One region of the Pseudocolwellia antarctica genome, then DNA from elsewhere that is predicted to be linked to it. Evidence: riboswitches for the same ligand, from Rfam matches in the RefSeq annotation. Region 1 holds a riboswitch; the other holds the start of a gene.
What was found. A riboswitch is a leader RNA that binds a small molecule or an ion and turns the genes downstream of it on or off. The one in region 1 is predicted to bind cobalamin.

Region 1 (7,414 bases):
CAATTTATCGCGTGAGTTTGTTGATCAATCAGGCTGGTTACATCAAGCTGTAGCTGAAGTGGCTGATAAAGTTGATTTTGTTATGGCAGGCTTACCCCTTTCATTAAAATCTGTTACTTCTGTGCAAACAGAACCTTCACGAGGTGAAATTTAATGAAAACCATCATGATACAAGGCACAACGTCTGATGCTGGTAAAAGTACGCTAGTAGCGGGTTTGTGCAGAGCTTTGGTTAATCAAGGTCATAAAGTTGCGCCATTTAAGCCGCAAAATATGGCGCTTAATAGCGCAGTAACTAAAGACGGTGGCGAAATTGGTCGAGCACAAGCTCTGCAAGCCATCGCGGCAAAAGTAGAAGCACGCATCGATTTTAATCCTATTTTATTAAAGCCTAATAGTGATACTGGCGCACAAGTTATTGTGCATGGTAAAGCGATTTCAAATATGGAAGCAGATAAATATCACGACTATAAAAAAGTTGCGATGCAAGCAGTGCTTGAGTCTCATCAACGCCTTGCCAATGAATTTGAGATCCTTGTGGTTGAAGGCGCAGGCAGTCCAGCTGAAATTAACTTACGCGCCCATGACTTAGCGAATATGGGGTATGCCGAAGCGGTAGATTGCCCTGTACTCATTGTCGCTGATATTGATAAAGGCGGTGTTTTTGCGCATTTAGTAGGAACCTTAGCGTTGTTATCTGAGTCGGAACAAGCGCGCGTTAAAGGTTTTATCATCAACCGTTTTAGAGGTGATATTAAACTGCTTGAATCAGGCTTAACTTGGCTAGAAGAACGCACAGGAAAACCTGTTTTAGGTGTTTTACCTTATCTACACGATTTAGCTTTAGACGCAGAAGATGCTGTGGCTTTAGACAATAAAGTGAGTCAAGCCAAGGTGAAGATCCTCGTTCCTCTATTGCCACATATGAGTAACCACACTGACTTTGACCCTTTACGCTTACAACCTAATATTGATCTGCAATACATCAAAATAGGTCAGTCACTTCAAGGTGCAGACTTAATTATTATTCCGGGTAGTAAAAACGTAACCTCCGATCTTAAATTTTTAAAAGAGCAGGGCTGGCAACAAGAGATAAACCAACATCTTCGTTATGGCGGCAAAGTAATGGGTATTTGTGGTGGTTATCAAATGCTAGGTAAGAAGATATTCGATCCACTGCATATTGAATCAAAGGTTGATGAAATAGAGGGGTTAGGTTTACTCGACTTTACAACTGAATTGACGCAAGAAAAGACTTTGACGCAAGTTACTGGGATAATGCACTTAGATGGGCAAGCATGTGAATTAAAAGGTTATGAAATTCATTGTGGTGTTTCTACAGGTAAGGCTTTAGAGCAACCTTTATTGCATATTAATCACAATAATCAAATAAAAGCCGATGGTTGCATATCAGATGATAAGCAAATAATTGCGACCTATTTACATGGCTTTTTTGATTGCCCAGAGCCAACTCAACAAATACTTGATTGGTTAGGTGTTAAAAACTTAGAGCAACCCGTTATTGATATAAACCAACATCGAGAAGTGCAATTAGAGCGCTTAGCTGATGTATGTGTAGAGCATTTAGCGTTAAACAAAATTCAAAAGATTATTGAACAAGGTGTTGATACAAAACCTGTTCAGTAATGTACGGATAAAACTTAGACACGACAATAATTTAGTTGCATATAAAGCGACTTAATATGTTGTCATTACATAATGAATTTAAGGAAAGAGGATGCAAACTCCTCACTGCCCCCGCAACGGTATATGCATAATAAAATGCATGAGTCCGACCGCTTAAATTTATTTAATAAAGTCGTGCAAACACGACTATCAAATGATGCGGAGGGCATCATTAATGAGGCAAACATGAATACTAAACATATGAATCAAATGAACCCAAAAAATAACTTTAAAAAATCAGCACTTTTATTAGCGATGTCAGCTGTTTTCTCTATGCCTGCTATGGCGATAGAAGAAACTAACAATGCTAGCGCTGAAGAAAAAGTTGAACGTATGACAATTACGGCGACTCGCTCAGCGTTAAACATTGACGATGCATTAACAAGCCAAGTTGTTATTACTCGTGCGGATATTGATGTAATTAATCCTATTTCAGTTTTAGATTTATTATCAACATTACCGAGTGTAGATGTTACGAATAATGGTGGTAGAGGCCAAACATCATCGATTTTCTTACGTGGTAACAACTCTGATCATACGCTTGTTGTAATTGATGGTATTCGTGTAAGTTCAGCAACTCTAGGTAGCACAAGCTTTAACAGTATTTCACCTGAAATGATTGAACGTATTGAAATTGTTCAAGGACCTCGTGCTTCTTTATGGGGAGCTGATGCCATTGGTGGTGTTATACAAATCTTTACTCGCCAATTAGAAGGTGGTGAACACTTTGCTGGCGTAAGTATTGGTAGTGATTCATACCGTAAGTTTAAAGCGGGTATTGGCTTAAAACATGGCGACGGACAAACAACTGTAAGTGTTAGTAATGAACGTACTGATGGTTTTGATGTAAGAGATACAACAAGTGAAGCTGATGCAGATGATGATGGTTATGATTTCACTTCTATTGCGATTCGTGGTCAACAAAAAATAAATGAAGACTTTAGCTTAGATTGGTTACTTTCAAGTGATCAAGGTGAAAATGATTCTGACGGCTTTTACGACGGCGCAGATATTGACCGACATGCTTGGTTAGTTCGTGGTAGCTATGCAAGCCAGATCAATGATGTAAAAAACTATACAGTAGTTAGTGTAGGGCAAAGTAGAGATAGTGTTGATAGTTTAAGTGGATTTGATTCACAAGGGATTATTGAGACACGCCGTGATCAATTTTCACTTATCAATAATAGCCAATTTACTGAAAACTTCCAAATGAATGTAGGTGCGGATTTTTATCAAGATGACATATCTAAAAGCACATTAATATTTGAAGATGAAAAACGTAATGTGACTGGTGTGTTTGCTCATGGTTTATATACAAGTAACAAATGGACATTCGAAGGCTCTGTACGAAATGACGAAGTACAAGGTGTAGATTCAGAAGTTACTTATAACTTAGGTACAGGTTACACCATTAGTGATGACAGTAGAATTGTGCTAAATCATGGTACAGGTTTCAAAGTTCCTTCATTTAACGATCTATATTACCCTGGATTTGGTACACCAACGTTAAATTCTGAGCGTTCAGAAACAACAGAGCTATTTCTTGAAACTCGTTTAGGTGCAGTTGATACGCGCGTTAACTTTTATTATTCAAAAATTGACGAATTAATTGGAAGAAACGCTGAAGGTAATGCAGGTAACTTTGATGAAGTTATTATTAAAGGTGCTGAGTTAAACTTTAATCTTGTTGCTACGGGTGGAACACATGATCTGAACTTATCTTATACAGATGCTGAAGATCAACAAACTGATGAGCAGTTAATACGCCGTGCAAAAGAGAAGTTTAACTACAAGTTTACTACTTCAATTAACGTTGCTGATTTGTATGCCGAATATAAATTTGTAGGCAGTAGAGAAGATAGTGTTTATCTACAAGATAATGTTGAATTAGGTGCATACCAATTAATCAATTTAGGCTTGAATGCTCCGTTGTCTAAAAACTTAGTTTTAAATGCTCGAGTAACTAACTTACTTGATAAAGAATACCAAACAGCGAACACATACTTTACTCAAGGTCGTGCGCTTTATGTTGGTATTACTTACCAAAACTTTTAATAGCTATTTATTTTGTTAGAACAGCTTATTAGCTAAGCCTGATAAAGAAGTTAGTTATGTAAGTCTTTTAGCTGCATAAAATAAGACTTAGGGTCTGTTGAACTTTCGAGATTATTTTTACAGCAAGGTGTTTGGTATTTAGACAAGGCAGAGTCTGTGACGTGTAGCTAGCTACTCGAACAGACGATAACGCCCTGTCTATCCAAAGTTAGGAATTTCAAACACATGCTGCCCTTTGGGTTCATTTAAAACAAATTTACTTATTGCTGTTCGCTTTTTTAATAGAATAACTATTAGACAAAGCTCACATCGCGATTAAATCCGTTTTGAATTGAATAAAATTTAACCCTGAAAGATCAACAGACCTTGATTAAAACCCCAAAAGGTCATTCTTTTGGGGTTTTGTTTTTTTATATTAAATAAATTAAAAAAAGAGTAGAAAAGGCTTTACAATGCAAATGAGAATGATTATTATTTAGTTGTCGGTTAGGGAGGAGTCCACTACTACTTTTTCTTAATCGGTATCGAATTACCTCTGGCTTTAGGTTACAGGACGCGTAAGGCCGGAGACCCCCATATTCGATGTCGTATTGTCACACTCTCTCTTTGGCTATTACCTATTTTTTAGTTAATAGCCTTTTTTTTGCCTAAAATTTAGCTTTATGCTGAATGTGAGTTGTTCTTAAATACACGCTTGTAATATCTTTGCCAGTTTAATGAGTTGTTGCTGCGTTGGAATGCCAAAACGTAACTTGTCTTTTTCATCTGTTAAGCGCACATAAACGGCTTGTTGGCATAATAGGGTATATAAACTTTCAGCATTAATATTTGATGCTTCATTAAAGCTAAGTGTTAAGAATAGATCAGTACCTTTAATCTCTGAAATAATATTGTTACCTAAGTATTGCCACAATAATTTTTCTAACTCATTTCTTAATATGTTTAATGTTTGTTTTTGCTGTTGATGCCAGTCGCTGTCATGAAGTGCATGAAGAGCAATAAGCTGCGCAGGGCCATTGACTTGCCAAGGACCTAAATGTTCATTAAAAGCTTCACACCATGATTGATTAGCCACTAGAAAACCAATGCGAATACCCGCTAAACCAAAGAATTTTCCGAACGAGCGAAAAACTAACGTATTGCTATTGGCAACTTGTGAACAAATTGAGTTATTCGTTGGTATAACATCCATAAAAGCTTCATCTACAACGAGTAAGCCGTTAAGGTTTTCAATCACTTTTTGGTAGGTGAGTAATGTTTCGTTAGTAAACAATAAACCTGTTGGATTGTTTGGATTAATAATAACAAGCACGCTGTTTGCTTGTATGTCATCAATGACTGGAAGTTCATCTAAGTAAAAGTGCAAACTATAACCAGCATTACGCCAAGCTTGAGCATGTTCTTTGTAACCATATTGAGGTAAATAAACATGGTGAGCACAATGAGCTGGATCTTTGTTATCTAAAGTTAGCGTATTTTGTTTCTTCTGCCATAGCTCGGGCAGCGCTTTAATTATTGCTTGGCTACCATTGGTTACGATTAAGTGTTCGCATTGATAATAGTGTTTAGCAGCAGTTAACAAGTCATTATTTTGTTGCGGGAGATCTTGCCAAATATTCAAAGGAATATCAGGAATAGGGTAGCTCAAAGGAGCAATACCTGTAGAGAGATCAAGCCATTGCTCAGCAGGAGTTTGATATTTCTGGGCTATTTGTTGTAATTGCCCGCCATGAATTAGCGCCATGTTTTGATCTCAGTTGTATATAAGGATTAACGTAAACGAATTATGATAAGAAATTAGCTAGAAAACTTGTTATCAATATAGCCACATAAAAGTTAACAACATAACAATCAACGTCAGTAAGATAGCTGCACGTTTTACAAGTAATACGCTGTTAGGAATATCTTCAATTTCTATTTTATTGCCACAGCCTAAAGTAACCGATTCTACTAATTTTCCATGATATGAAGCACTACCACCAAGTTTTATATTCATCACAGTTGCGCCTGCAGCCATTACCCATCCGCCATTGTGGCTTTTATATTGGTTACCTTGTGATGCTGAATTTTTTAACGCCTTGGTAAAGACCTTAAAGGTTTTACTTTGCATTGCATAAAGTAACGTACAAACTTTAGCGCTGAAAAAACCAAGTAAATCATCGAGTCGGGCACTGGCAAATCCAAAAGAATTAAACTGCAGTGTTCGGTAGCCCCACATGGCATCTAAGGTATTCGCAAAACGGTGAAAAATAACTAAAGGTGCGCCACCAATAATAAAATATATCATCGAAGCTATAACGGAGTCATGACCGTTTTCTAACATAGACTCAACCGTCGCTCGCGACATTTCATCGGGTGTTAATGTACTCGTTTCTCTACTCACTAAATAGCCAGTGAAGTGCCTAGCTTCAGTTAAATTATTCACGTTTAGTGGCTTATAAACTTGCATTGCATGTTGATGTAAACTGTTAAGTCCAATAGCTAAATACAGTACGCTGGCATCACAGAGTATCTGCCAGTACCAGACTAAATCATTAAGATAAAAGAAGTACAGTAAGGGCAGAGGTAACACTAATAATGCCCATGAAAGGGCACCTAAAGCTGCATTCTTATTATTGAAAACTAGCACTTGGGAATTGTTGTCTGCTTTACTTTGGGTGTAAATATTTAGTCGCTTTTCACATTGCTGAGCTAACCAGCCAAAGCCAACAAGGTAATGGTATTGACGCGCTTCACCTAAGAACTTATCAAGAAGCAGAGCAAGTAGAAGTGTTAAGCCAATTGAACATGAAGGAAGATAGATAAGTAGCCATGAAATAAAGTCGTTTGCTAACAATATTTTCTCCTCCTTTTCTTTGTTGTTAATGAATAATTCATGGGTTGAATATAATAGCTAAGCTAAATCTATTTGGATGATAGTCGTTAACTTATATAGCGTTAACTTAGATTAAAATATTCAGTGTTATGGTCGTAAGTTAAGTGGGTAACACAACCATTTTTAAATAATTCATAAGCATTATGATCTGAACGTTCACCTAACAAGGCTAAAAAGCAGCGCAGGGCTTCACCATGAAAAATAACCAAAATATTTTGTGATTCATGCGTTTGTACTATTTCTTCAAGAGCATTATAAATTCGTTGCCCGCAGATTATCGCACTTTCTCCACCTTTAGGCGTAAGTTCAGTGAATTTGTATAGTAATTCAATGTAGTTGTTGTCGTGTGACAAGGTTTCTATTTTCTCGCCCTGCCAGTTTCCTAAATGTCTTTCGGTAAGGTCTTTAGTGGTTTTTACGTCAATATTAAGTAAGCTTTTGCAAATTTCAGCACTGTGTTTTGCTCTACCAAGATCGGATGAAAAAATGATATCTATTTTTTTATCTAAAACTTGTTGTGCTATTTGTGCGGATTGTTGCTTACCTAACTCAGTTAAATGACTATCAAGTTGTCCTTGAAAACGTTGGACTTTATTCCACTGTGTTTCTCCATGACGGGCTATGTATAAGCTTGTTTTCATAGGTTTTCGTTACTAATAAAAGTAATCAAGAAGGATACATCAATGTACTTAAATGATATCAATTTTAGGCGAGGTTTTGTCATAATAGCCAGTCTCTTAGATAAAGGTTACAGCTTTTTTGCTTTAGGCAAAAGTTAAGTACTTGCGTACATGCAAG
Region 2 (24,006 bases), 1.5 Mb from region 1:
ATTATCAGTTAACTTGTTAGAGATATTGTCTTTAAATGTAACGCCACTAATATCATCAAATACTGAAAATGGAGCTTTTCCATTTTTATTATAAAATAAGTTATTTGAAACAGTACTGTCTTTAGGAACGGCTGAACGTTCAGCATCAGAACCTGCAGCTAAATGTACATGGTCAACATTGATAATTGAATTGTTTGCTATTTTTGCGTTAACCACTTGATGATAACGATTAATACTAGAGTTTGGTACACCGTTCATTACCGTTAAACCACTACCAAAACGGTAACCAGTTAAACCTTCTAAATAGTTATTACGTACAGTTTGATCTCTGTTTATTACACGAATACCACCTGTATGGTCAACACCATTACCAAAGAACACGTTGTTCTCAATAAGGTTACCATTACCATGGCGAAGTGTTAGCGTACCGCGTGATTCAAAAAAGGTGTTATTAACAATCGTGTTTTTACCTGATTTAACTGAAATGATTTCAACTTCACCATTACAACGGTCAAAGTAGTTATTTTCTACTAATGTAAATGAATTAGTTAATGAATGATGACTTGTACCAATTCTTAATGTTTCACCACCGTTAGATCCAAAAATTGGTCTAGGGCCAAAATAGTTATGATCTATTTTATGGTGATTTTCTTGACTATCTTCTGTAGTCAAACGAACAGCAACCGTAACACCTTTGTTACGTTTACCGACTAAATGATTATGATCAAAACGGTTGTATTGTCCGTAAATACCTACCCAGTAATCTGCTTCGAAACGATCTGGGTTACTGTAATTATCTATAACAACTTCTGTTACACGTGAATGATATGCAAGATCATCTTTATTACGTCTAAATGAAATAACTTCACTACTTGGTGTAAAACCATTTTTAAATACTAAACCAGAAACAACTAAATGCTTACCTGCTATGCGCAAGTTAGAGCTACCAGACAAAATCACTTTGCCTTTAGTTTCAGCTGTTAATGTAATTGGAGATTGTTCTGTACCCATTCCTTTAAATAAAATCTCAAAGTCTTGCCATACACCATTAGCCAACATGATAGTGTCGCCTGGCTTAACGTCTTTTAACGCTTGATCGTATGCCTGAGGAGTATCAACTAGATGAATATTACTATCGACACTAGCTATATTAGTACACGCAAACAATGTACACAGAACTAACAACGTAAATGTAGTAAATACGTTAGACATTTTGAAATAATGCATAAGGGACTCTTTATAATCTTTAAACGAGAAAATTTAGGGCCTCATATGATTAAACATGAAACCCTAACTTATAGAGGTTGGTAGTAAATATAAACTCACTACAACTAGTACTTTCAACTTAAAACTTAGCTTTAATACCAACAAAGAACTTACGGCCTGAATAAGAATAGTATGAAACAGTTCTCGAGCCACGAGTCATTACTTGTGCTTATTCTAATACGTTCAGTACTTTTAACTTCTATTTCGACTTTGTTATTCTTAACTTCTATTTTAGTATCTGCTTCAGCCGCAAATACAGACGTAGCTAAAGAAGCACTAATGCAGCGCCAAACAATACACCTTTATTTTTTTATTGGTGCACTTGCTTTTAGCGCCGTAGTAATTTTATTTACATATTTCCTTACTTTGACATCTATTTTATATTCACTTAAATGACACCATAGATCAGTGGGTATTACCTTACTATCATAAACTAACCAATCACACCCCCCTCTGTCAACCGTTTTGTTATACCAATTAAACAACAAATCAAGCTCCGCTATATTACCAAATATACAAACTGGTATATTAAGCCCTTTAACCAGCAATAGTTGTACAGCCTCACAGTAGTTTGCTAGCTATAATCTCTTTGCTATGGCTTTTGTAAATAGATACTATATAAACAATGTGTTTAAAAATGTTGTAATAGTAAAGGAAGTAAAATGAAGAATCGTCGATTGTTTTGGCGTATTGCTGAAAGTATAGAAACCTCTATCGATAAAGGTGAATATACTGTTGGAAGTCGCCTGCCGCCAGAGCGTGAACTTGCAGAAAAATTTGATGTGAGTAGACCGACTATTCGTGAAGCAATTATAGCGCTCGAAGTAAGAGAAAAAGTCCAAGTAAAAACGGGTTCGGGTGTATATGTATTACAAAGTACGAGTCATTCTGATACAAGTAAAGACATTAGCGCTTTTGAACTAACTCAAGCCAGAGCCTTAATAGAAGGTGAAGTTGCAGCCCTAGCAGCTACATGCATTTCTGAAGAAGAGCTTGATGACTTACATAAAACCTTAGTCATGATGGAAAGCTCAAAAAAAGCGAGCAGTATCGAAGAAGCAGATAAGACCTTTCATAGTATTATCGCAAACGCGACACGTAATGGCGCTATGATTATTTCAGTTAATAACTTATGGGCATTACGTGAATCAACAATTGAAATTATCGAAGAATATAAAAATGTTTGTAGCAAAGATAGTGAGTTAACTTTGAGTGAACATACTGCAATATATAATGCATTAAAAGAAAGAGATGCTGCTAAAGCTCGTCTAGCTATGCACCGCCATTTTAATCGTTTGATCAATAGCTTATTTGACACAATCGAAACAAAGTCACTTGAAGAAGTTCGTCGTAAAAATAATGAAAAAAGAGGTTTATACTCTCTGGAAAGCCTAATTAAATAACTTTTTAAGCTATTTCACCCCTTTCAAACCTCTATTACCAATTTTTTTTATGCATAAAAAAAGCCTCAAATATGAGGCTTTTTTACTATCTAATCAAACAACCTATAAGGTTGCTAAAGATTATTTAGCTAATTTAGTATTAAAGTAATCAAAGATTACTGGAACATCGTTTTGACCAAGACCAGCATCAACTGCAGCCTGTAGGTTAGCAGAAGTACCTTGAGCAATTAAAGACTCACCACCTAAATCTGAAACCATTTGGTTAAAGTAACCAAGATCTTTGTTTGCGTTAGCAACTGAGAAACCTAACTTCTCTTCACCATCTACAGCATAAAACTTAGTAAACTGCATGAATGGAGAGTTAGATGGACCAGCTGACATAATATCAAATAATTGTTGACCGTCTACACCAGCAGCTTTTGCAACAGCAAATGCTTGTGACATAGCAGTAACCGTAGTCATACCGATAAAGTTATTGATTAACTTAGTAGTGTGACCTGCACCTAGTGCACCAAGGTGAAATACGTTTTCGCCTTGCTCGTCTAATACTGGTTTAACTTTGTTGAAAGTATCCATGTCGCCAGCAGCCATGATGTTTAATAAACCATCTTTAGCGTGTGCAGGAGTACGACCTAAAGGAGCATCGATCATGCCACAGCCTTTAGCAGCAAGGTCAGCACCAATTTTACGAGTTGAATCTGGGATTGAAGTACCAAAATCAATTAATGTTTTGCCTTCGCTCATACCAGCTAAGATACCGTCTTCTGCATATACAACTAACTCAACAACTTTTGAAGTAGTTAGTGCAAGCATTACGATGTCACTTTTTTCAGCTAATTCTTTACCAGTAGCAACTTCAGTAGCGTTACCACGAGCAAGAACTTTAGCAACAGCATCTTTATTAAGATCCATTACGTTAACTTGAAAACCACGTGTTTGTAGGTTTTCAACCATGTTGCCGCCCATAAGGCCAAGTCCAATGAAACCTATGATAGGTTTTGTCATATCTAACTCCTAAATATATTGATTTATGTTTAACTGAGTGTGAAAAAATTCACCTCATGGGTTGGTATGCTAGATACCGATTTTTCAGTTTTTCATCAATAAATACTATTAATAAAGAACCATTAAATTTATACATTGTCTTTATAATGCTAAAGACATAAATACATGAGACAAATATAACCAAACAAAAAACCATTGTCAAACCAATTAGCAAGCATATACATTACCAATGTAATTATTTTTTAAATTAAAAAGATAACAATGCTAATTTAACGCGTTATTTATAAACAAACTGCCCATAAAGTATAAAAACAGATAATGTAATAAACGCCTATACTTTTAACATAAACCGATTTATAACCTTTAAAATCTAGATTATGCTGCTATGATATGGGTAACAAATGATATTTTCAGTACATTTACCAATCAAAAAACAGTGGTAATACCAATAAAATAAAGATACATTACCGAAATAAGAAAAATAAACATTTAAACTTAATACACATTACTAACCAATAAATTACCCAAGTTTAGGCGAGTAAAGTAAGTTTAAAGAACAAGGTAAGAGGAAAACAAATGAAAAACCGTCGATTATTCTGGCGAATTGTCCAAGGCATAGAATCTTCTATAAAAAGCGGAGAATATACCGTAGGTAGTAGATTACCAGCAGAACGTGAATTAGCTGAAAAATTCAATGTAAGTAGACCCACTATTCGAGAAGCAATTATTGCTCTTGAAGTAAGAGGTCAAGTTGAAGTTAAAACAGGCTCAGGTGTTTATGTAATCGAATCGGCATCATTAGAATCAAATGCAGTGAACGCATTTGAACTCACACAAGCAAGAGCTTTAATTGAAGGTGAAGTTGCGGCTTTAGCGGCAATTAGCATTACTGATGAAGAATTAGAGGCGCTATCTGCAACCCTTGATATGATGGAAAAAAATCAAGATTCAGACAGTATTGAAGAAGCAGATAAATTATTTCATAAAATTATCTCTACAGCGACTCGAAATGAAGCAATGATTTTATCAGTAAAAAACTTATGGTCTTTAAGAGCTTCTACTCGTGAGATTATTGAAGATTATAAAAACGTATGTAGCAGCGATAATAAGCTGACATTAAAAGAACATACGGCTATTTATTTAGCCCTTAAAGAAAAAGATGCAGCTAAAGCTCGTTTAGCTATGCATCAACATTTCAATCGCCTTATTAATACGTTATTTGATGCAATAGAATCTAAAGCATTAGCAGAAGTTCAACGTAAAAATAATGAGAAAAGAGATTTATATTCTTTAGAAAACCTAGTTAAATAAATGCTAAGTAAATAATTAAAGTAAGTATTGGCTTATCAGTTTATTAAAACCAACAATATCAAAACTACCTTTAATTTCAAAATTTACTTGGCCTAATTCACTTATATATAATTGAATTTCACAATCTAAGTCAAGTGTGCCAGATGTCTCGATAGAAAATGCGTTAATCTTGCTATACGGTAATGAGGTGTAATCTACCTTAGAGCCCGTTATACCTTGTACGTTAGCGGATATGACTCTCTTGTTGGTAAACACGACTTGGTCTCGAATACTTTTAAAAGTAGCAAATATTTCCTCGCCATCAATTAAAAACACATGAAAATCTTCTCTCGCCTCATCGTTATCAATAGGCTTTAGCTTAAATACTGACGAATTTTTAAAGTCGATCATAATAGTTCCTTCCTTTTAATGATTATACAAAAAATTACTTATAACACTTGTTTCAACTCAATAATTTAAATGATGCCTGCATAATTTTGACGAGCAAATTTATACTATATCTATAATATTAAAAACGCTACCGAAGTAGCGTCTCAGGATTATTACCCCTTATTAAAATGAGTTAAGGTTAATAATCAATTTGTCATCATGAGTTGATAGTAATGAATATCTTATTCAGCGATATATTCAACAACTTCTAAACCAAAACCTGATAATGAGTGGTATTTAGTTTGCGAGCTTAATAAGCGCATTTTGCTTACACCTAAATTAGATAAAATTTGCGAACCTACACCTACATTACGCGATCCAACATGACGTTCTACATCTTTAACCGCTTCACCAGCATCTTGTTTAGCATATTTTTGAACTTGAGCAATTAATGATTCTGGAGATTCATGCTTACCTAATAATACAAGTACGCCACCTTCATCAGCTATTCTCTTTAACGCATCAGCCATTGGCCATTTAGCAACACTTTCACGCTCGCTCAACAATAAGTCTCTAAATGTGTTTTCAAGATGAACACGAACTAAAGTAGGTTCATCAGCTTTAATTTCACCTTTGGTTAAAGCAAAATGTGCTTGTCCATCAATGGTGTCTTTAAATACGGTAAGATCAAACTCACCAAAAGCAGTTGGTAATTTACATGATGAAACACGTTCTATTGTTGTTTCATTTGCATTACGGTATTCAATCAAATCGGCAATCGTGCCCATTTTTATGTCGTGCTTTTCAGCAATAACTTCAAGATCTGGACGACGTGCCATGCTGCCATCTTCGTTTAAAATTTCAACAATAACAGATGCAGCTTCTAGCCCAGCTAATCGAGATAAATCAACAGAAGCTTCGGTATGACCCGCTCTATTTAAAACACCACCATCTTTAGCCATTAAAGGAAAAATATGTCCAGGTTGAACAATACTTAAATGGTTAGCATTAGGTCCAACAGCCGCTAATACAGTCTTAGCACGGTCTGCAGCTGAAATACCTGTAGTAACACCTTCAGCAGCTTCAATAGATACGGTAAAATTTGTACTAAATTGTGCATTGTTATTATCTACCATTAACGGCAGTTTTAACTGAACACACTTTTCTACTGACATAGGCATACAAATCAAACCACGACCATGAGTTGCCATGAAGTTGATTGCTTCAGGTGTTACCTTTTCAGCAGCCATAATGAAGTCACCTTCATTTTCACGATCTTCGTCATCCATTAAGATAACCATCTTACCCAGAGCGATATCATCAATAATCTCTTGTGGGGTATTTAATTTCATATCAACCTCTTTATTTGATAAAACCATTACGTGCTAACAAATCATGTGTAACACCAGATTGCTGAGTATTCTCAGCGGTTTTATTGGTAAGTAACCTTTCTATATAGCGCGCTATTAAATCAACTTCTACATTTACTTTAGAGCCGACTTTGTAGCTGCTAATAATCGTTTCTTGCGTTGTATGTGGTACAACCGTTAGTCTAAATTTACTGTCGCTTAACCCATTAACCGTTAAGCTTGTACCATCAATAGTGATCGAACCTTTTTCAGCAATATACGCGGCTATATCATTCGGCATCGCAACCCAATAATGAATACTATTTCCATCATGTTCTATTGCGACAATTTCAGATAAAGCATCTACGTGCCCAGAAACCATATGACCACCGAAACGAGTCGTTGGTAACATAGCTTTTTCTAAATTAACTTTTTGACCACTTTTGTAATGAGCAAAGCCTGTTCGCTTTAACGTTTCATTTGAAACATCAGCACTAAAAGTACTTGTACTTACATCAACAACCGTTAAACAAATACCATTAGTGGCAATAGAATCACCTAATTTAACATCTTGCATATCCAGCAAGCCTGTTGATACTGATATTCTAGCGCCTTGCGCATTAACTTGTACGGTATTTATTTGACCAACTGCTTCTATTATTCCAGTAAACATGAGTAACTCTTGTTAGTTTAGCTATTTAATAAGTCTTCTGACTTTAGTTTTTATGTATTTTCGCTGTTATGCGTATATCTTCGCCTACCATACGCACATCAGTATAAGTTAGTTTTTTAGCTTCTGATAAAGCTTGAATATTATTCATATTAAGTAAACTTTTTCCGTCTGCTCCCATTAACTTAGGCGCTTGAAAAAGAATAAACTCATCAACTAAGTTTTGCCCTACAAATGCTCCAGTTAGTCGGGCACCCGATTCAATCAACACATCATTCAAACCACGTTTACCTAAGGTAGATAAAACAGCCTTTAAGTTTAATTTTTTAGGCGCTGTACTTTGTGTTTCTAAATTATTTATTGCTGACTGAGTGATTTCTAACTCATCATTAAAAGGAGCACTGATATGTTCTACAAAATGTGGCCATTTATGGCTGTTTTCAATGTTATGAGTGAATATAATTACAGGTGATTCAATAGAAAAAAGCGCTAAGTCAGGCGTTAATCTATTTTGAGAATCGATAATAACGCGAATAGGTTGGCGTACACTTTCTTGTGCATAGCTATTTTTAAGATCGCCTAACTCACTCCAACGCACATTCATTTTAGCATCATCAATTAAAACAGAATCAGCTCCAGTAATAACAGCACAGCTTTGTGCGCGTAAGCGTTGTACATTTCGTCTCGCTGCAGATCCTGTGATCCACTTACTTTCACCGCTAGACATGGCGATTTTACCATCAATGCTCGACGCTAATTTACAACGAACATAAGGTAATTTAGTTGTCATTAATTGAATAAAACCAACATTTAAGCTTTTAGCTTCTTGCTCTAATAAACCGTATTGTGTAGTTATACCTGCGGCTTCAAGCATTTTCAAACCATTACCTGAAACTTGAGGATTTGGATCCACCATAGCCGCAATTACGTGTTTTACACCCGCTTTAATTAAACCTTCAGCACAAGGTGGAGTTCGGCCATAATGACTACACGGTTCAAGAGTTACATAAGCCGTAGCGCCTATAGTACTTTTACCTGCCTGCTTGGCTTGCATCAGAGCATTCACTTCAGCATGACCCTGCCCTGCTTTAACGTGATAACCTTCACCTACAGCTTCATTATCTTTAACAAGTACACAGCCCACTCTCGGATTAGGAGACGTTGTATAATGAGCACCTTTTGCTAGAGACAAAGCTCTTTGCATATACTCATAATCTAATGCTGTGAATCTTTTCATAAGTTATTTTTCATCGCCTAAACGAGCAATTTCTTCACCAAACTCTTTGATGTCTTCAAACGACTTGTAAACTGAAGCAAAGCGAACATAAGCCACTTTATCTAAATCTTTCAGTTGTTCCATAATCGTATTACCTAGCATTTCGCTTGAAATTTCACGTTCACCTGTTGCTCGTAATGCTGACTTTACTTTATTAATAGCAAGTTCAACATTCTCGACACTTACAGGTCTTTTCTCTAAAGCTCTCACTAAACCATTACGCATTTTGTCTTCATTAAACGGTTCTCTTGAACCATCTCGTTTAATGATTTTTGGCATAACAAGTTCAGCTATTTCAAACGTTGTATAACGTTCACTACAAGCTAAACATTCACGTCTTCTTCTAACTTGATGTCCGTCAGCGACTAATCTTGAATCGATAACTTTAGTCTCTGTTTCAGAGCAAAAAGGACAATGCATGGTGTGATCCTACAACTGGTGTTAAAACATTTTACTTAATCATTTTGAATATAGAGCTAAATAACTAAATAAAATGAATTTAATAAATAAAAATGGCCGCTAATGCGGCCATTCTATTCGATATTAACAATTCAAACTACTGTTCTGTTTTACGTATTAACCGTAAACAGGGAAACGTGAACAAAGCTCTTTAACTTTAGCTTGAACCGTTGTAATAGTTTCTTCGTTAGTAATATCGTCAAGAATATCACAAATCCAGCTTGTTAATTCTTTAGTCTCTTCAACACCAAAACCACGACGTGTAATTGCTGGCGTACCTAAACGTAAACCTGAAGTAACAAACGGAGAACGAGGATCGTTTGGAACAGAGTTTTTGTTTACTGTGATATGAGCTTTACCTAATGCAGCATCTGCATCTTTACCAGTAATGTCTTTATCAATTAGGTCTAATAATAATAAATGGTTATCAGTTTTGTTTGATACAACTTTGTAACCACGGCCTTGAAGTACAGCAACCATAGCTTTAGCGTTGTCTAAAACGCCTTGCTGATAAACTTTGAATTCTGGTTGTAAAGCTTCTTTAAATGCTACTGCTTTTGCTGCAATAACGTGCATTAAAGGACCACCTTGACCACCAGGGAATACAGCACTGTTTAATTTTTTGTAAATGTCTTCATCATCACATGCAGAAACAATTAAACCGCCACGTGGGCCAGCTAATGTTTTATGTGTAGTTGTTGAAACTACATGAGCATGTGGAACTGGGTTAGGGTATAAACCAGCAGCAACTAAACCAGCAACGTGAGCCATATCTACGAAGAAATATGCACCAACTTTGTCTGCGATAGTACGCATGCGAGCCCAGTCAACAATACCTGAAAACGCTGAAAAACCACCAATAATCATTTCTGGTTTATGTTCTACAGCTAAACGCTCTAATTCTACGTAATCAATATCACCAGTTTCTGGATCTAAACCGTATTGGAAAGCCTCATAAGACTTACCAGAAAAGTTTACATGTGAACCATGAGTTAAATGACCACCATGAGCTAAGCTCATACCTAATACTTTTCCGCCTGGTGTTACTAACGCTTGAAAAACTGCTGCGTTTGCTTGTGAACCAGCATGTGGTTGAACATTCGCGTATGTAGCACCAAAAAGTTCTTTAGCACGGTCAATAGCTAATTGCTCAGCAATATCAACAAACTCACAACCGCCGTAATAACGTTTGCCAGGGTAACCTTCAGCATATTTATTTGTTAACTGAGAGCCTTGAGCTTCAAGTACGCGAGTACTACAGTAATTTTCTGAAGCGATAAGTTCGATGTGTTCTTCTTGACGAACTGTTTCTTTGGCAATAGCCTCAAACAATTCAGCATCAAAATCTGCAATGTTCATGTCACGTGTAAGCATGTTAAATCCTCAAGTAATCAGCCAGTCAATCATCTTAGGCTGTGGGGTACATTCAATAAAAAACAATAAAATTTATGGGCAGTATTTTGCCTGAATCTTGTAATTTTGTATATGCAAAATATATAAATATTAAGGGATAATGTTAGTCGATTTAGTAATCGGTTATACCTTAATAGTTCGAATAAAATAATCGATTCAACTATTTTATTAAGCTATTGATTAAAAAACATCAGCTAACGAGTAATCTATGCTGCCTACCTGCCAACACTTGGCTTATATCAGCACTTTAAGATCTCTACATTTTCACCAAAAGTCAGTATTTAGTTTGTAAAGCGTTTCTATAATCAGATAAGTTTACGTCTGATAAAAATACAGAAACACCTACATTCAAACAATAAGCTGAATATAATACGAACAATGAAACAATACAACGAATAATATACTGACTACTTAACCTGAACTTGATTTAAGATGTTTTCAATTCATTGAAATTATGACTAATAAAATTTAACCCTGAAAGATCAACAGACTCTAGCTTGATAGTTTTTCTTTCTTCAAGGCAAATTTCGCGTCAATAGCTAGCCTATTGCAAGTAAATTTAACGATGAAGCAAGTAAAAGTAGCTGTTAGAGAAGAATATATTAAGCCGATCTCAGGTTATTTAGTCAATTAATGTTTAAAGGAGGTTTCAGTGTGTTGTACAGAGTAAAATATAACATTAAGGCTATAGCACTGAAAAAATTCAGAAATATAGCCTTGCATAGTGCATGGTTGCGCTATAAGAATAATCTAAGTTAACCCTAGCTTAGCGCTAAAACTACTTTCTCTGATTTTAAACGTAAAGAAAGTACAGTCACTAAAACCGCTGTTATACCTATAGTTACAATAGCGGTTCCAGCAAAAGCCGCCCAGTTGATCGCTAAACCTTTAAATAAATCGTCCATGAGTAGTGACTGACCTGAAACAGGTAACCAATCTAACCATGCAGGTTTATCATCAATAAACATTAAAGCCACAGGGATCATCGCGGGTAACATAATGATCATACTCACTGTTGACTGCGCTTCTTTAAAGCTTTTAGCTTGAAAAGATACGAACAACTGTAAAGCTGAGGCAAAAAAGCTGATAGGTAATAAGAGTAGAATTAAGAATAAAACCATATAAATATCTAAGTTAAAGGTGGCTCCTATCTTAGTTAAATCAACAAAACTCACCGAGAAAGACGTTAATACCAAGGTTAAGGTTACACCTATTATTGAAATAGTACTGGCACAACACAACTTAGCTAATACTATTTTGAATGTGCTAACAGGCTGACATAGCAACATTTCTAATACGTTTCGTTCACGCTCGCCAGCACTTGAATCAATAGCTACAGAAAGACCCGACATAAAGGCCGCCATTAATACGTATAAACCTAACATTAATGAAATGAACATCGCATTACTATTCGGTTGAGAAGTATCTTGGTCGTTAATATTGATAGGTCTTAAAAGACGAGGATCAATACCACGAACTATAAGACGCTTGGCTCCAATACTTTGACCATAAAGGCTGATCTCATTTTTAACACGACGAATGGGTGAGTTTAATGCTTTCTCGCTAAAATCAGCTCGTAAAGTAATAGTGATCACTCGCCCTTCTTGCATATTTTCAACAAAATCATCAGGGATCATTAATTCAATATTACGCTCTTGCCAAAGATCCTTTAAATTTTCAGGGGCGTCTGTTAATGAAAAAATATTATTTTGTTTAAGCTGAGTCATTAACTTAGGCGCAAAACTTTCGCCTGTTACATTTAAATATACAGGTGGGGTTTCCACCATCTCTTTGATCATGGTTTTCGACAATACTAAAATCATAACAGGTGCTAACATCGCCATGGTCATGGCCACCATAAGTGCGCGCCTATCTCTAAAAGCTTCTTTAAATTCTTTTGTTAATAACGCCTTAAACTGGATCATGCAGCAACTCCTTCGTCAGAACCAATCAATTTAACGAAGGCATCTTCTAATAATTTTTCACCTGCCAAGTCACATAGTTCCTGAGGTGTACCTTGAGCCGCAAGTTTACCGTTTGCCACTATAATGACGCGATCGCATAAAGCCGCAACCTCTTGCATAACGTGAGATGAAAACAAAATACAGTGACCTTTATCTCTAAACTTAGCTAAATGATTTCGCAATACCCGCGTACTCATAACATCTAAGCCACGCGTTGGTTCATCCAATACAAAGTTTTGAGGTTGATGTACTAAAGCTTGCGCTAAAGTCACCTTCATTCGTTGACCTTGAGAAAAACCTTGGGTTTTACGGTGAGCAAGTTCTTCCATCTCTAATTCTTGAATAATCACTTCAATAGCTTTGTGTTTAGCTGCGCCTTGTAAACCATGGATACTGGCAAAATAGTCAATTTGTTCGTAAGCCGTTAAGCGTTCATACAAACCAAACTTATCAGGGAATATACCTAATTTGGCTCGCGCTTCAATTGGTGACTGGCTTACTTGAATACCATCAATAATCGCTGAGCCTGAATCGGCTTTTAACAAGCCATAAAGTGTACGCAAGCAAGTAGTTTTACCTGCGCCATTTGGTCCTAAAATACCAGTGATCTCGCCATCTTTTGCTGTAAAAGATAAACCATTAAGGGCTTTAACCTGTTGCTTTTTAGTTCGTAAAAAAGACTTATGTAAATTATTAACTTCAATCATAACAATCGCCTTATATACTGCCGTTTAAACTTGTCATGAATGACTCGCTAGGTAATTCTGCTAAACAAGATGAATCAACATCTTTAGGATTTAAATGCCCTAAAAACTCATTAACCATACCGACACTACATGGCGTAGAAGCAACAATGTGAGCATTGCTTTTTGAAATAATGTGATGACTATTAGTTAAAGTACCTGCTGATATTTCACCATTACTCGGTGGGGTTACAGGATCTAAATCACCTGAAAGAATTAAGGTAGGAATATTAGCAACCACAGGCTGATAAAAAGCCGATTCTACTTCATATTTAGGCCACACTTTACAAGCTGATTGGTAAACCGTTTGGGTACTGCCTCTGCCAAAATCATTGTCGCTGTCTTGAGTTAACATGCTTTGAGTAACTCTTGGTATATCTTCATTACATACGATATTAAAGGTTAGGCCAACGTACATGTTCATACCACCATCACTAGTAGCAATAAGGCCAATTAACGGTTGGTAGTTTTCTAAAAAAGCTTGATGGATAATTAAAGGCACTAAACTGCGAGTTTCCATACTATAAAGTTGTTTAAAGATGTTATTAATAAACTTTAAATGGCTCAGGTTAAAATCTGTTTTGGTGCCTAGTCTTGGGTGATTAATCGCTAATGACACTGTATTTTTAGATAAACGCTTTACGACGGTATCAAACTCTTCTCTTAAGTTTGGATAGGCTTTGTTACAGCTTTCATCATTTAAACAATGTTCTAATAATAAGTTAAACGATCGAGCTGAACTTGCGCCAAATAAGCCGATAGGAATTTCTATAGGACCTACACTATCAAGCACAACACTTTTAATTGAATCAGGAAATAGACGCATATAAACCAGTGCAGCACGAGTCCCATAAGAAGCGCCATATAAATGCACTTGCTTATGACCTAAAGCTTTTCTTACTGCATCAAAATCACGTATTGCATTTTCACTGTTGTATTGGCTAAGTTCATGGCTTTCTTTGAATTGTTCTACACAATCAATAACGTCTTGTTCCGCATAATCTTCAGGGATCACACTATAAAACTGATCTGTTTTTTCTTCATCGCATAACATAGGTTGTGATAAACCTGTGCCGCGTTGATCTACCAATATTATGTCGCGGGTTTTTCTTATTTCTGCAAAGCCATTAATAATGTGTGCTGCAAGTTCAACGGCAGCTTGCCCAGGACCGCCAGCTAAAAACATCAAAGCTTCTTTATCTTGAGAGTTATCTATCGCAGGTAATACAGCAAAGTTAATTGAAATCTTTTTACCTTCAGGCTTTTGATAATTTTCAGGTACCAGTAAAGTACCGCAAGTAACTTGAGAGCGAATGCCGTCAAGATGGCAATTTTCTATATTGGCAACCTCATCATTAGCCCAAACAAAATTTGCTGTAAACGCGGATATAAATAAAAGTAGAACGGGTAATGTTGTTCTCATTCAGTAAACTTCCCTTGTAAATATTAACCATCTGATGTCTATTTGAGGAGTTCCCTTAAAAATAGAGCTTTCGTACGTAATGATAGAAATAATAGTTTATTGCATTAATTCATTTGTTTATAACACACCCAATATAACTCCCGAAAAAAGTGGTAACCCTGCAGGTGTTGTTTTAAATGCAGACAAACTAACAACTCAACAAATGCAGTATATTGCCACACAAGTGGGATACTCTGAAACTGCTTTTGTCTCATCCGATGATCAGTGTGACTTTAATGTCCGCTTTTTCACACCCAATAATGAAGTCGATTTTTGTGGTCATGCCACCTTAGCAGTTTTTGCTTTACTCTTTAAAAAGAACATAATTACAGCTCGTACTTATAGCCAACACACTAAGGCAGGTAAACTAAAAGTTAACATTGCTGAAGATGGCTTAGTCAGCATGGAACAAACGCTTCCTCAATATTTAGGTGAAATCGACAATAAGGAAGTTGCTGATCTGCTGAATATTCCCGAAACGTTATTTTCTTCTACGAACTTACCTTGTGAAATTATTTCTACGGGATTAGCAGATGTTATTATTCCTGTACCGTTTGAGTCTTTAGATTCAATCATCCCTCATTTAGATAACATATCTCGCTTTAGTGAAGAACATAACGCCGTTGGTATCCACCTGTTTGAATTACCTCAAAAGACCCGCAATAATATTGACCGCAAACTCAAAGAAAATACGACTATCAGCTGTAGAAATTTCGCCCCTTTATTTGGTATTTCAGAAGAATCTGCAACAGGAAGTGCATGTGGCGCTCTCGCTTGTTATCTAACTAAGCACAAAGTTTTTGATACTGATAATTATATTTTTGAACAAGGAAAAATGATGTCTTCACCTTCAATACTTCAAGCTAAGGTGCATAAAACTGAGGGTATTATCTCTCAGGTAGAAGTGAGTAGGCATGGGCATATATTTACGCTTAAAAAATACGCTATTAATACTAATTACATGAGCTGAAGTTATTAAGATTAATAGCGTATGTTAGCTTTACGTTTTAGATACTGATGTTTTATAAATTGGGCTTATATATAGAACTAACCGACTTTAAATGAATTAACAGTATCTTGTAATGATGCGGCTAATTGAGCCTGATGTTGCGCTGTAGTTGCTATTTGCTTAGCACCAGTGACTGAACCTAATGAAGCGTCTTCAATATTCACTACACTTTTAGCTACATCCTGAGTCACAACCGCTTGTTGCTCGGCAGCTGTCGCTACCTGCTCAGTTAGTGAGAATATATGGTTAACCGATTGCGTAATATTACTTAATACCTGCTCTACATTTTTTGAATTTACAACGGCATCATTAGCTTTACTTTGACTATTTTCAATCACGCCAAACGCTAAGTTCGCATTACCCTGTAATTCACTAATAAAACTTTCAATCTCGTTGGTTGATTGTTGCGTACGTTGCGCTAAAGTTCTAACTTCATCAGCCACCACAGCAAATCCTCTCCCTTGCTCCCCTGCTCTTGCCGCTTCAATCGCCGCATTTAACGCTAATAAGTTAGTTTGTTCAGCTACAGATTTGATCACATCAACAATATTAGTAATGTTTAAACTACTTTCATGCAAGCTGGTTATTTTGACTGATAAGTCTGAAATGTCTTCTGCTAGAGCTTCAATAGATCGATAAGATATTTTAACGATATCTAATCCTGCGTTGGCTCCTTTATCAGCGTCTTTTGCTGCATCGACCGCACTTTTAGTATTCATAGCCACTTCTTTTACGGTGACTGATAATTCTTCAATTGATGTTGCGACTAAAGCAATTTCTGCTTGTTGCTCTTCAATATTTTTAAAGCTGTATTCACATGTTTGTGCAGTTTCTTCAGCCTCTGATGCTAAAGAAATACTTGAGCCAGAAATCTCAGATAAGGTATTTGAAAACTTTTCTAGAGTTAAATTCAACACATTAGAAATAGTGCCTAATTCACTTTTATCGTTATATTGAGCTCTAACGGTTAAATCGTTTTCTTCTCTTACTTTGCCTAACACGCTAAGTAAATCTTTAATGCGATTATTCAAATCATTGATAACAGCTAAACTAATCAAAATAACCAACAAGCTTATAATGAGAACACTCACAATAGATAAAATTAACGACTGATTCGCATCACTTCTAATTTCATGTGTTAACGCTATTAAAGATGTACCTAATGTATTTTCAACTTCTTTTAGTTGTTTGATTCTGCCTGTTGCTTGCTCAAACCAATAACTTTCATCAATACCAAACTCACCCTCTGCCGACTTTTTAATAACAACTTGCCTAAGTCGTTCAACTTCAATAGCTGCGGGCTTTTGCATTGCTTGCGAATAAAACTGAGTATTTTCAGTTGTTGATAAATCTTTAAAGTTTTGGAAGTAAGTATTTTGTTCTGAGATAAGATTAATGGTACGAACCAATAATGGAGAAGATATGCTATCGATAGAAAACACATTACTTAAAACCGCTCGCTCGATTCCAGCTCTTTCTTTACCTTGTAAGAAGTTATAATAGGCGATCATTTCTTTGGTTATGTTAGCTTCGGTACTCAACAAACTAATAACTTTAGACACGCTTAATAGCTTTGCATTAAGGCTTGTGTAATATGAAAGTGCTGCGTTTAATGACACTGTTTTAGCATCAATACTTCTTCTAATAGTACTTAACTGGTTTAATTGCTTATTTATACTGTTATGTAGTTCAACGATAACTTTTGTAGTTTCATCGTTTTTTTGCCAAAAGCTTTGCTGCTTATCTTGTTCACTATTGGTCAGCTTTCTTTGTGCTGCCAACTGAGTTTTAAATGACTTGCCATTAGAACCAATAAAGCCCGCAGTTAATCCTCGTTCTTTTTGTAATTCATGTACTAGGCTACTATAAACTACCGACAGTTCAGTAAGTTGTGTCAGTTTTTCCATCTCATTTTTAAGCGTAAAATAATTATTAACAGAAACAACACTCATCCATAAAAAACTGATTAACGGAAGTAATAATAAAAAACATATTTTTCTTTTAAATGAAAGATTTGTAAACATAATGTAAATATCAATCCTAGATAATTTAAGCTATCTAATAGAATAGCTTTAAATTCAAATAAAGCAACAAATAGGCGTTATCCGCTGATGGAATAACCATTTATATCAAAAACTTACAAAACCTTCGTTAAAAGCTTTATCCTTTATTTAATTAGCCAGTATTTATGGTAATATTTACCTACTTTTAAGGTGTTTTATTTGTGAATTAAGAACAATATTAATTTACGATAAACTTAAAGGGGAATATGGTGCAACATATACTTAAATATGCTTAATTCCATAACTGTTCCCGCAACTGTAATGAGAGCTTGATACGTTTTTTAGCAAGCCCTTAAGTCAGAACACCTGCCTTAATAGTTTTAGTAACCGTGCGGGTAACACGAAAATCTAGAACATCACTTCTGTTATAGTCGATGCTCTTTTATTTCATCCCCTCTATGTTTCTAATAATGTATTTCTTCAGCCAAAATTCTTTATAAAATTAGGCTTTCTGTAATCTTGTGGTTTTTTAAATTAGACGTTTATGTCCTCTTTTGTTTTACAAGCGAATAGCCTGACTTGGTCTGTGAATAAAAAACACATTCTTAATGATATTGATCTCAATATAAAAGTAGGCGAAACGGTTGCGATAGTTGGTCCTAATGGCGCAGGAAAAACGTCTCTACTTAAATGTCTTTATGGCGAATGTTCTAATTATTCAGGTAATATTTATTTAAACGGTAAATCACTTAACCTTTTAAATTTAAAAGATATTGCTAAAAAAATAGCGGTTGTTAGTCAGCATTCTGAATCTGCATTCAATTTAACTGTTCTCGATATTGTATCGATGGGATTAATTCCCCATAAAGGCTTATTTGATATTAATACCAGTGCCGACCGACATAGTATTGAGCAAGCTTTAGTAAAAGTAGATTTAATAAGTAAACAACATCAGTTATTTAATACCTTATCTGGTGGCGAGCAACAACGAGTATTAATTGCCCGAGCGATTGTGCAAGCGCCAGATATTCTGATTATGGATGAGCCAACAAATCATCTCGATATGTATTATCAACATCAAATATTAATGTTAGCTAAAACGTTAAATATTACTTTATTGATCACTATTCACGATCTTAATTTGGCTGCCCAGTATTGTGATCGAATTGTTATGTTAAATAATGGAGAATTAGTGGCCGACGATACACCTGAAGCAGTATTTACTGCCGAAAAGCTTACCGAAGTATTCAAACTTGAATGTGCTATTGATAAAAATCCTTTCACACAAAGTACTCGAATTACATTTTCAGGCATTAATAATAGTGCGAATGATGAATCAGCTTGGTTACATTCATGAAAAAACTCTCCTTTAAAACCTCTTTATTACTTATTTCTGGCTTAGTTGTTTTTTCACTTATCGCTTCAATGGGATTCGGTGTTGTTGAGTTAGGTCATAAAGCGGTATGGCAATGTATTACCCAAAGTTGTGAAAAAAGTATTTATGACACGATCTTGTGGGAGATACGTTTTCCAAGAGTATTACTCGGCTTTATTGCAGGTTTTGGTTTAGCTATTGCTGGCGCGCTTATGCAAAATGTAACTCGAAACCCGCTGGCAGATCCTTACCTCTTCGGCATTGTTTCGGGTGCAGGCTTAGGAGCAACACTGACTCAATTTCTCCCCACAACGGTGCAACTGATCACTTTACCTATAGCTTCCTTTTTAGGTTCACTTTTAGCTGTAGGAATTATTCTCATTGTGCTCTACCAGAATAATTGGCGACGTATCGAGCATTTATTATTGGCTGGTGTAGCTGTATCCTTCTTATTAAGCTCTTTAACATCTTTTATTCTTTATAGTGGAGAAGCTTTTTCAACAAATCGTGTGATTTTTTGGTTAATGGGAAGCTTAGCCAGAGCAGATAGTACGGCGCTTCTATGGATTTCCCCCGTCATTATTATTGCCACAATTATTGCCATATTATTAGGTCGACAGCTTGATGCTTTATTACTCAGTGATGACAGTGCTCGGACCCTTGGCATAAAAGTTGAAAGGTTACGTATTATTACACTAGTTTTATGTGCAGCTATAACTGCAGTTATCGTGTCTTATTGCGGTGGCATTAGCTTTATAGGTTTAATGATCCCACATATGGTTAGGCCCTTTGTTGGCATTACTAGTTCAAAATTATTTATAGCCGCAGGATTAGTTGGCGGCTGTTTTTTAGTATGGGTAGATGTTGTTGCTCGTACAGCCTTGGGTGGTCAGGAAATACCTATCGGCGTAATTACCTCAGCTATGGGAAGTTTATTCTTTTTAGCTCTATTGAGAAAAATGTAAGCGAGATCACACATGGAAATAAATGCACTAGACATTAAATTTGAAACGGAAATCAAAGAAAAGATTAATCAAAAAACTAAACCTATTGGATCTTTAGGACAACTTGAAGATATAGCATTACAACTGGCTAGTATTCAAAGTAATAAAGCTGGAAAACTAGTTTCTAATATTGTTATTACTAAACCTGTCGCTGTTGTTTTTGCAGCTGAACATGGTATTAGCGAAGAAGGAATTTCAATAGCACCAAGTTCCGTTACCCGACAAATGGTGCAAAACTTTTTAGCGGGCGGAGCAGCAATTAACTGTTTTTGTGCAGTGAATAACATTGACTTAAAAGTAGTAGATGCAGGCATTGTTGAACCTATAACAGAATCATTCCCTAACTTAATCAATATGAGATTAGGCGCGGGCACTAAAAACTTTGTAAACCAGCCAGCCATGACTAACGAACAAGTTGAGTTAGGTCTAAGTTATGGCGAGCAAGTTGTAGCTCCATTGATTGAAAACGGTACAAACTTGCTTATATTTGGCGAAATGGGTATCGGTAATACAAGTGCAGCAACAGCGATAACCTCGCGTTTAATTTTTGCTGATGTCGATTTATGTGTAGGCGTTGGCTCAGGCATTAGTGCAGAGCAATTATTTAAAAAGAAAAGCCTTATTGAAAAAGCCTTAAAACGTTTTTCCTCAAATGAGCCATTAACCGTATTAAAAGAAGTCGGAGGGTTTGAAATTGTTCAAATGACTGGAGCAATATTAGCTGCAGCAAAAGCAGGTGTAAGTATTTTAGTTGATGGTTTCATCGTAAGTAGCGCAGCGCTTTTAGCTTGTAGAATAAATGACAATGTTCGCGATTATTTGATTTTCTCTCATGAATCGAACGAGTTTGGTCACCAGCTATTACTTGCTCATTTAAGAGCAAAACCTTTATTGAATTTAGGTTTACGTTTAGGCGAAGGCACTGGCGCCGCACTCGCTTTACCTCTATTAAATGCTGCAGCGGCTTTTTACAATAACATGGCAAGTTTTGAAGATGCTGGAGTCATCATTTGACCGAACCGACACTTTCAAAAGTAAATGTATATAAACGATATTTGAAACGACAGCTTAACCTGTTTTATTTATCGTTAACTTTTTTCACGCGCATTCCTGCGCCAAAAAGTATGTATTACAGCCCTAGCTTGCTTAATAAGTCAGGACGCTATTTCTCTTTAGTCGGGCTGCTCATCGCTGGCATACTCAGTGTACTATTTACTGTTATTACCCCGTTGTTTCCTGCCTCGATTAGTGCCGCTTTACTCATTATTATGAGCTTGCTGATCACAGGCGCTTTTCATGAAGATGGACTTGCAGATATGGCCGATGGCATTGGCGGAGGCATGACACTAGAAAAACGCCTCACCATAATGAAAGACAGCCGCATAGGTACTTACGGTTCGGTTACACTTTTCATGGCATTAGCATTAAAGCTATTATTACTTATCGAACTTGTTGAAATAAGTATGTTAATTCCCTCGTTATTCTTAGGCTATAGCTTATCTAGAGCAGTAGCAGCCAGCTTAATATACGATCTTCCTTATGTAGCGGATATAGACACAAGTAAAAGTAAGCCATTAGCCAGCAAACAAACACGGTTTGAATTAACACTCTTATTTATTATTGGTGTTATTCCTGTTATCTATTTTTCCTTAACTACCCTCTTATTTATCGCGTTAACACTTTTTATCTTTAGAGCACTTTTTAAGTCTTGGTTAATAAAACGTTTGGGCGGATATACGGGTGATTGTTTAGGTGCTTGCCAGCAAATTAGTGAACTACTTATTTATCTGGTGATTATTGCGTGCTTTACTCCTTATCTTCAGGCATAAATGTGATGCACTCATCAATACAAACCACCTTATATTTATTACGTCATGGCAAGGTAAACGGGCTACCCGCTTTATATGGCCATACTGATATTGATGTAACAGATGAAATTAACAGTAAAATCGTTAGTGAACTAAACCTGTTACAGAAGAACCTAGGCAGTAATAATATTACTCAAATAGTCAGTTCACCTCTGCAACGTTGTTTTAAAGTGGCTGAACAATTTGCACAATTGAATAGCGTACCAATTGAGAGAGCTGATAACTTCAAAGAAATGTATTTTGGCGAGTTAGATGGCATATCTTTCGATGAAATTAGAGACTCGGAACATAGCGAGAAAAACTGGCAAAAGTTAGAAAACTTTTGGAAAGAACCTGAACAACACCCTTTACCTGAAGCAGAATTATTATTACATTTCTATCAACGAGTTGCTCAAGCTTGGGAGCAATTATTAGAGAAGCATCAAGGCAAAAATATATTACTCGTTTGCCATGGTGGCGTTATACGTATGATATTGTCTTATATTCTCAACCTTGATCACACTAACAAAGCACTATTTAGCCAGCTCACCATTAAAAACAGTAGTATTACGCTAATTAAAAGTATCTCAATGCGCTCAGATAAACATTCCGACAAGCAAGTTAATGTGCATAATAATGTTATTACTATCTCGACACCTTTAACTTGTATCAGCCAAACACCTAAAGCATTCGAATAAGAGGAATTATTGTATGATTGATGATAATCAAAAAAAAGAAAATCATAAAAAGCGCCAGCAAAAAATCAAAGAAAATGTAGATAAACGTATTGCTGCAGCAACTGAAGACAAAGGCTTATTACTTGTAATAACAGGTAACGGTAAAGGTAAGTCAACCGCAGGTTTTGGTGTGGTTACACGTTCCGTCGGCCATGGTTTAAAAGCAGGTATTATTCAGTTTATTAAAGGCACATGGGAATGTGGCGAGCTTAATTTATTAAAGCAGCACGGTGTTATTCATCACACCATGAAAACAGGATTTACCTGGGAAACACAAAATAAAGAATCTGACACAACAGCAGCACAACTCGCCTGGTCTGAAGCTAAAAAACTCCTTAGTGATGAAAGCATTAACACCGTATTACTTGATGAACTTACCTACATGGTGACTTATGGTTACATTGATTTAGAAGAAGTATTAACTGTGTTAGCAAATAGACCCGCCATGCAACACGTTGTTATTACAGGAAGAGCTTGTCATAGAAAAATTATAGAAGCTGCTGATACCGTATCAGAAGTTCAATCTCTTAAACATGCTTTTGATAACGGTGTTCGTGTACAAAAAGGCATAGATTGGTAACTTTATGAGAAGATTACAACAAGCGACATTAGCCTTTTCATGCGTATTACTAACAGCATTCTCACTGTTAGTTTCGGCTAATGACGCTGAAAAAGTAGAAGTTAACGTTAACCTTAACAAAGCTTTTGAACATCAACGTATTATTACCTTAGCACCTCATATAATCGAGATGCTTTTTAATTTAGGTGTTGGCGAAAGAGTGATTGCAACAACCGATCATTCAGACTTTCCTGAAGCAGCAAACCATGTGCCTCGTATAGGTAACTATTCACGATTAAAAATAGAAAAAATACTCGCTTACGAACCTGATCTAATTATTGCTTGGCGAACAGGTAATCCGATTGATGATCTAGAAAGACTTGAAAAACTAGGTCTCAAAGTTGTGTATTCAGACCCACGAAATTTAGACGATGTTGCAGCAGAATTACGTTCATTAGGTAAATTAACAGGCACTCAAGAACGTGCTGAAGTATTAGCTAAAAAATATGAAACAGACCTACTAGAACTACGTAAAACTTTTGCAAATAAGAGCCCTATTTCAGTCTTTTACGAGCTTTGGTCAAATCCTTTAACCACCATAAGTAGTAACGCTTGGCCTCAGCAACACCTTAATGTTTGTGGTGCAACTAACCCATTCGTTAAAAGTATTATGGATTACCCACAAATTGGTTTAGAGCAAGTTGTTATTGCTAAGCCACAATTAATCATTCAGCCCATGTCTGCTGGCGAACCCAATCCTAACGCCGTTAACTGGTTTCAGT

Region 2: linked by a shared signal. The riboswitch ahead of ACPUVN_RS13125 (ABC transporter ATP-binding protein) and the one ahead of ACPUVN_RS19505 (TonB-dependent receptor domain-containing protein) in region 1 are both predicted to bind cobalamin.

The regions. Positions count from the first base shown of each region.
Region 1 covers NZ_CP187926.1:4,497,164-4,504,577, forward strand. Annotated here, with positions in the region: gene cobU (bifunctional adenosylcobinamide kinase/adenosylcobinamide-phosphate guanylyltransferase) at 1-154, shown strand, start outside; gene ACPUVN_RS19500 (cobyric acid synthase) at 154-1,647, shown strand; adenosylcobalamin-variant (AdoCbl-variant) riboswitch at 1,713-1,810, shown strand; gene ACPUVN_RS19505 (TonB-dependent receptor domain-containing protein) at 1,873-3,741, shown strand; gene cobD (threonine-phosphate decarboxylase CobD) at 4,424-5,485, opposite strand; gene ACPUVN_RS19515 (cobalamin biosynthesis protein CobD/CbiB) at 5,558-6,577, opposite strand; gene ACPUVN_RS19520 (histidine phosphatase family protein) at 6,679-7,257, opposite strand.
Region 2 covers NZ_CP187926.1:3,021,870-3,045,875, forward strand. Annotated here, with positions in the region: gene ACPUVN_RS13045 (chondroitinase-B domain-containing protein) at 1-1,227, opposite strand, end outside; gene ACPUVN_RS13050 (hypothetical protein) at 1,399-1,662, shown strand; gene ACPUVN_RS13055 (FadR/GntR family transcriptional regulator) at 1,929-2,669, shown strand; gene ACPUVN_RS13060 (NAD(P)-dependent oxidoreductase) at 2,790-3,674, opposite strand; gene ACPUVN_RS13065 (FadR/GntR family transcriptional regulator) at 4,251-4,985, shown strand; gene ACPUVN_RS13070 (PH domain-containing protein) at 5,001-5,375, opposite strand; gene ribBA (bifunctional 3,4-dihydroxy-2-butanone-4-phosphate synthase/GTP cyclohydrolase II) at 5,597-6,706, opposite strand; gene ACPUVN_RS13080 (riboflavin synthase) at 6,717-7,376, opposite strand; gene ribD (bifunctional diaminohydroxyphosphoribosylaminopyrimidine deaminase/5-amino-6-(5-phosphoribosylamino)uracil reductase RibD) at 7,420-8,610, opposite strand; gene nrdR (transcriptional regulator NrdR) at 8,614-9,069, opposite strand; gene glyA (serine hydroxymethyltransferase) at 9,226-10,482, opposite strand; gene ACPUVN_RS13100 (ABC transporter permease) at 11,283-12,446, opposite strand; gene ACPUVN_RS13105 (ATP-binding cassette domain-containing protein) at 12,443-13,192, opposite strand; gene ACPUVN_RS13110 (alpha/beta hydrolase) at 13,203-14,651, opposite strand; gene ACPUVN_RS13115 (PhzF family phenazine biosynthesis protein) at 14,731-15,660, shown strand; gene ACPUVN_RS13120 (methyl-accepting chemotaxis protein) at 15,738-17,723, opposite strand; cobalamin riboswitch at 17,894-18,090, shown strand; gene ACPUVN_RS13125 (ABC transporter ATP-binding protein) at 18,247-19,059, shown strand; gene ACPUVN_RS13130 (FecCD family ABC transporter permease) at 19,056-20,042, shown strand; gene cobT (nicotinate-nucleotide--dimethylbenzimidazole phosphoribosyltransferase) at 20,055-21,095, shown strand; gene ACPUVN_RS13140 (adenosylcobinamide-GDP ribazoletransferase) at 21,092-21,910, shown strand; gene ACPUVN_RS13145 (histidine phosphatase family protein) at 21,916-22,626, shown strand; gene cobO (cob(I)yrinic acid a,c-diamide adenosyltransferase) at 22,640-23,245, shown strand; gene ACPUVN_RS13155 (cobalamin-binding protein) at 23,250-24,006, shown strand, end outside.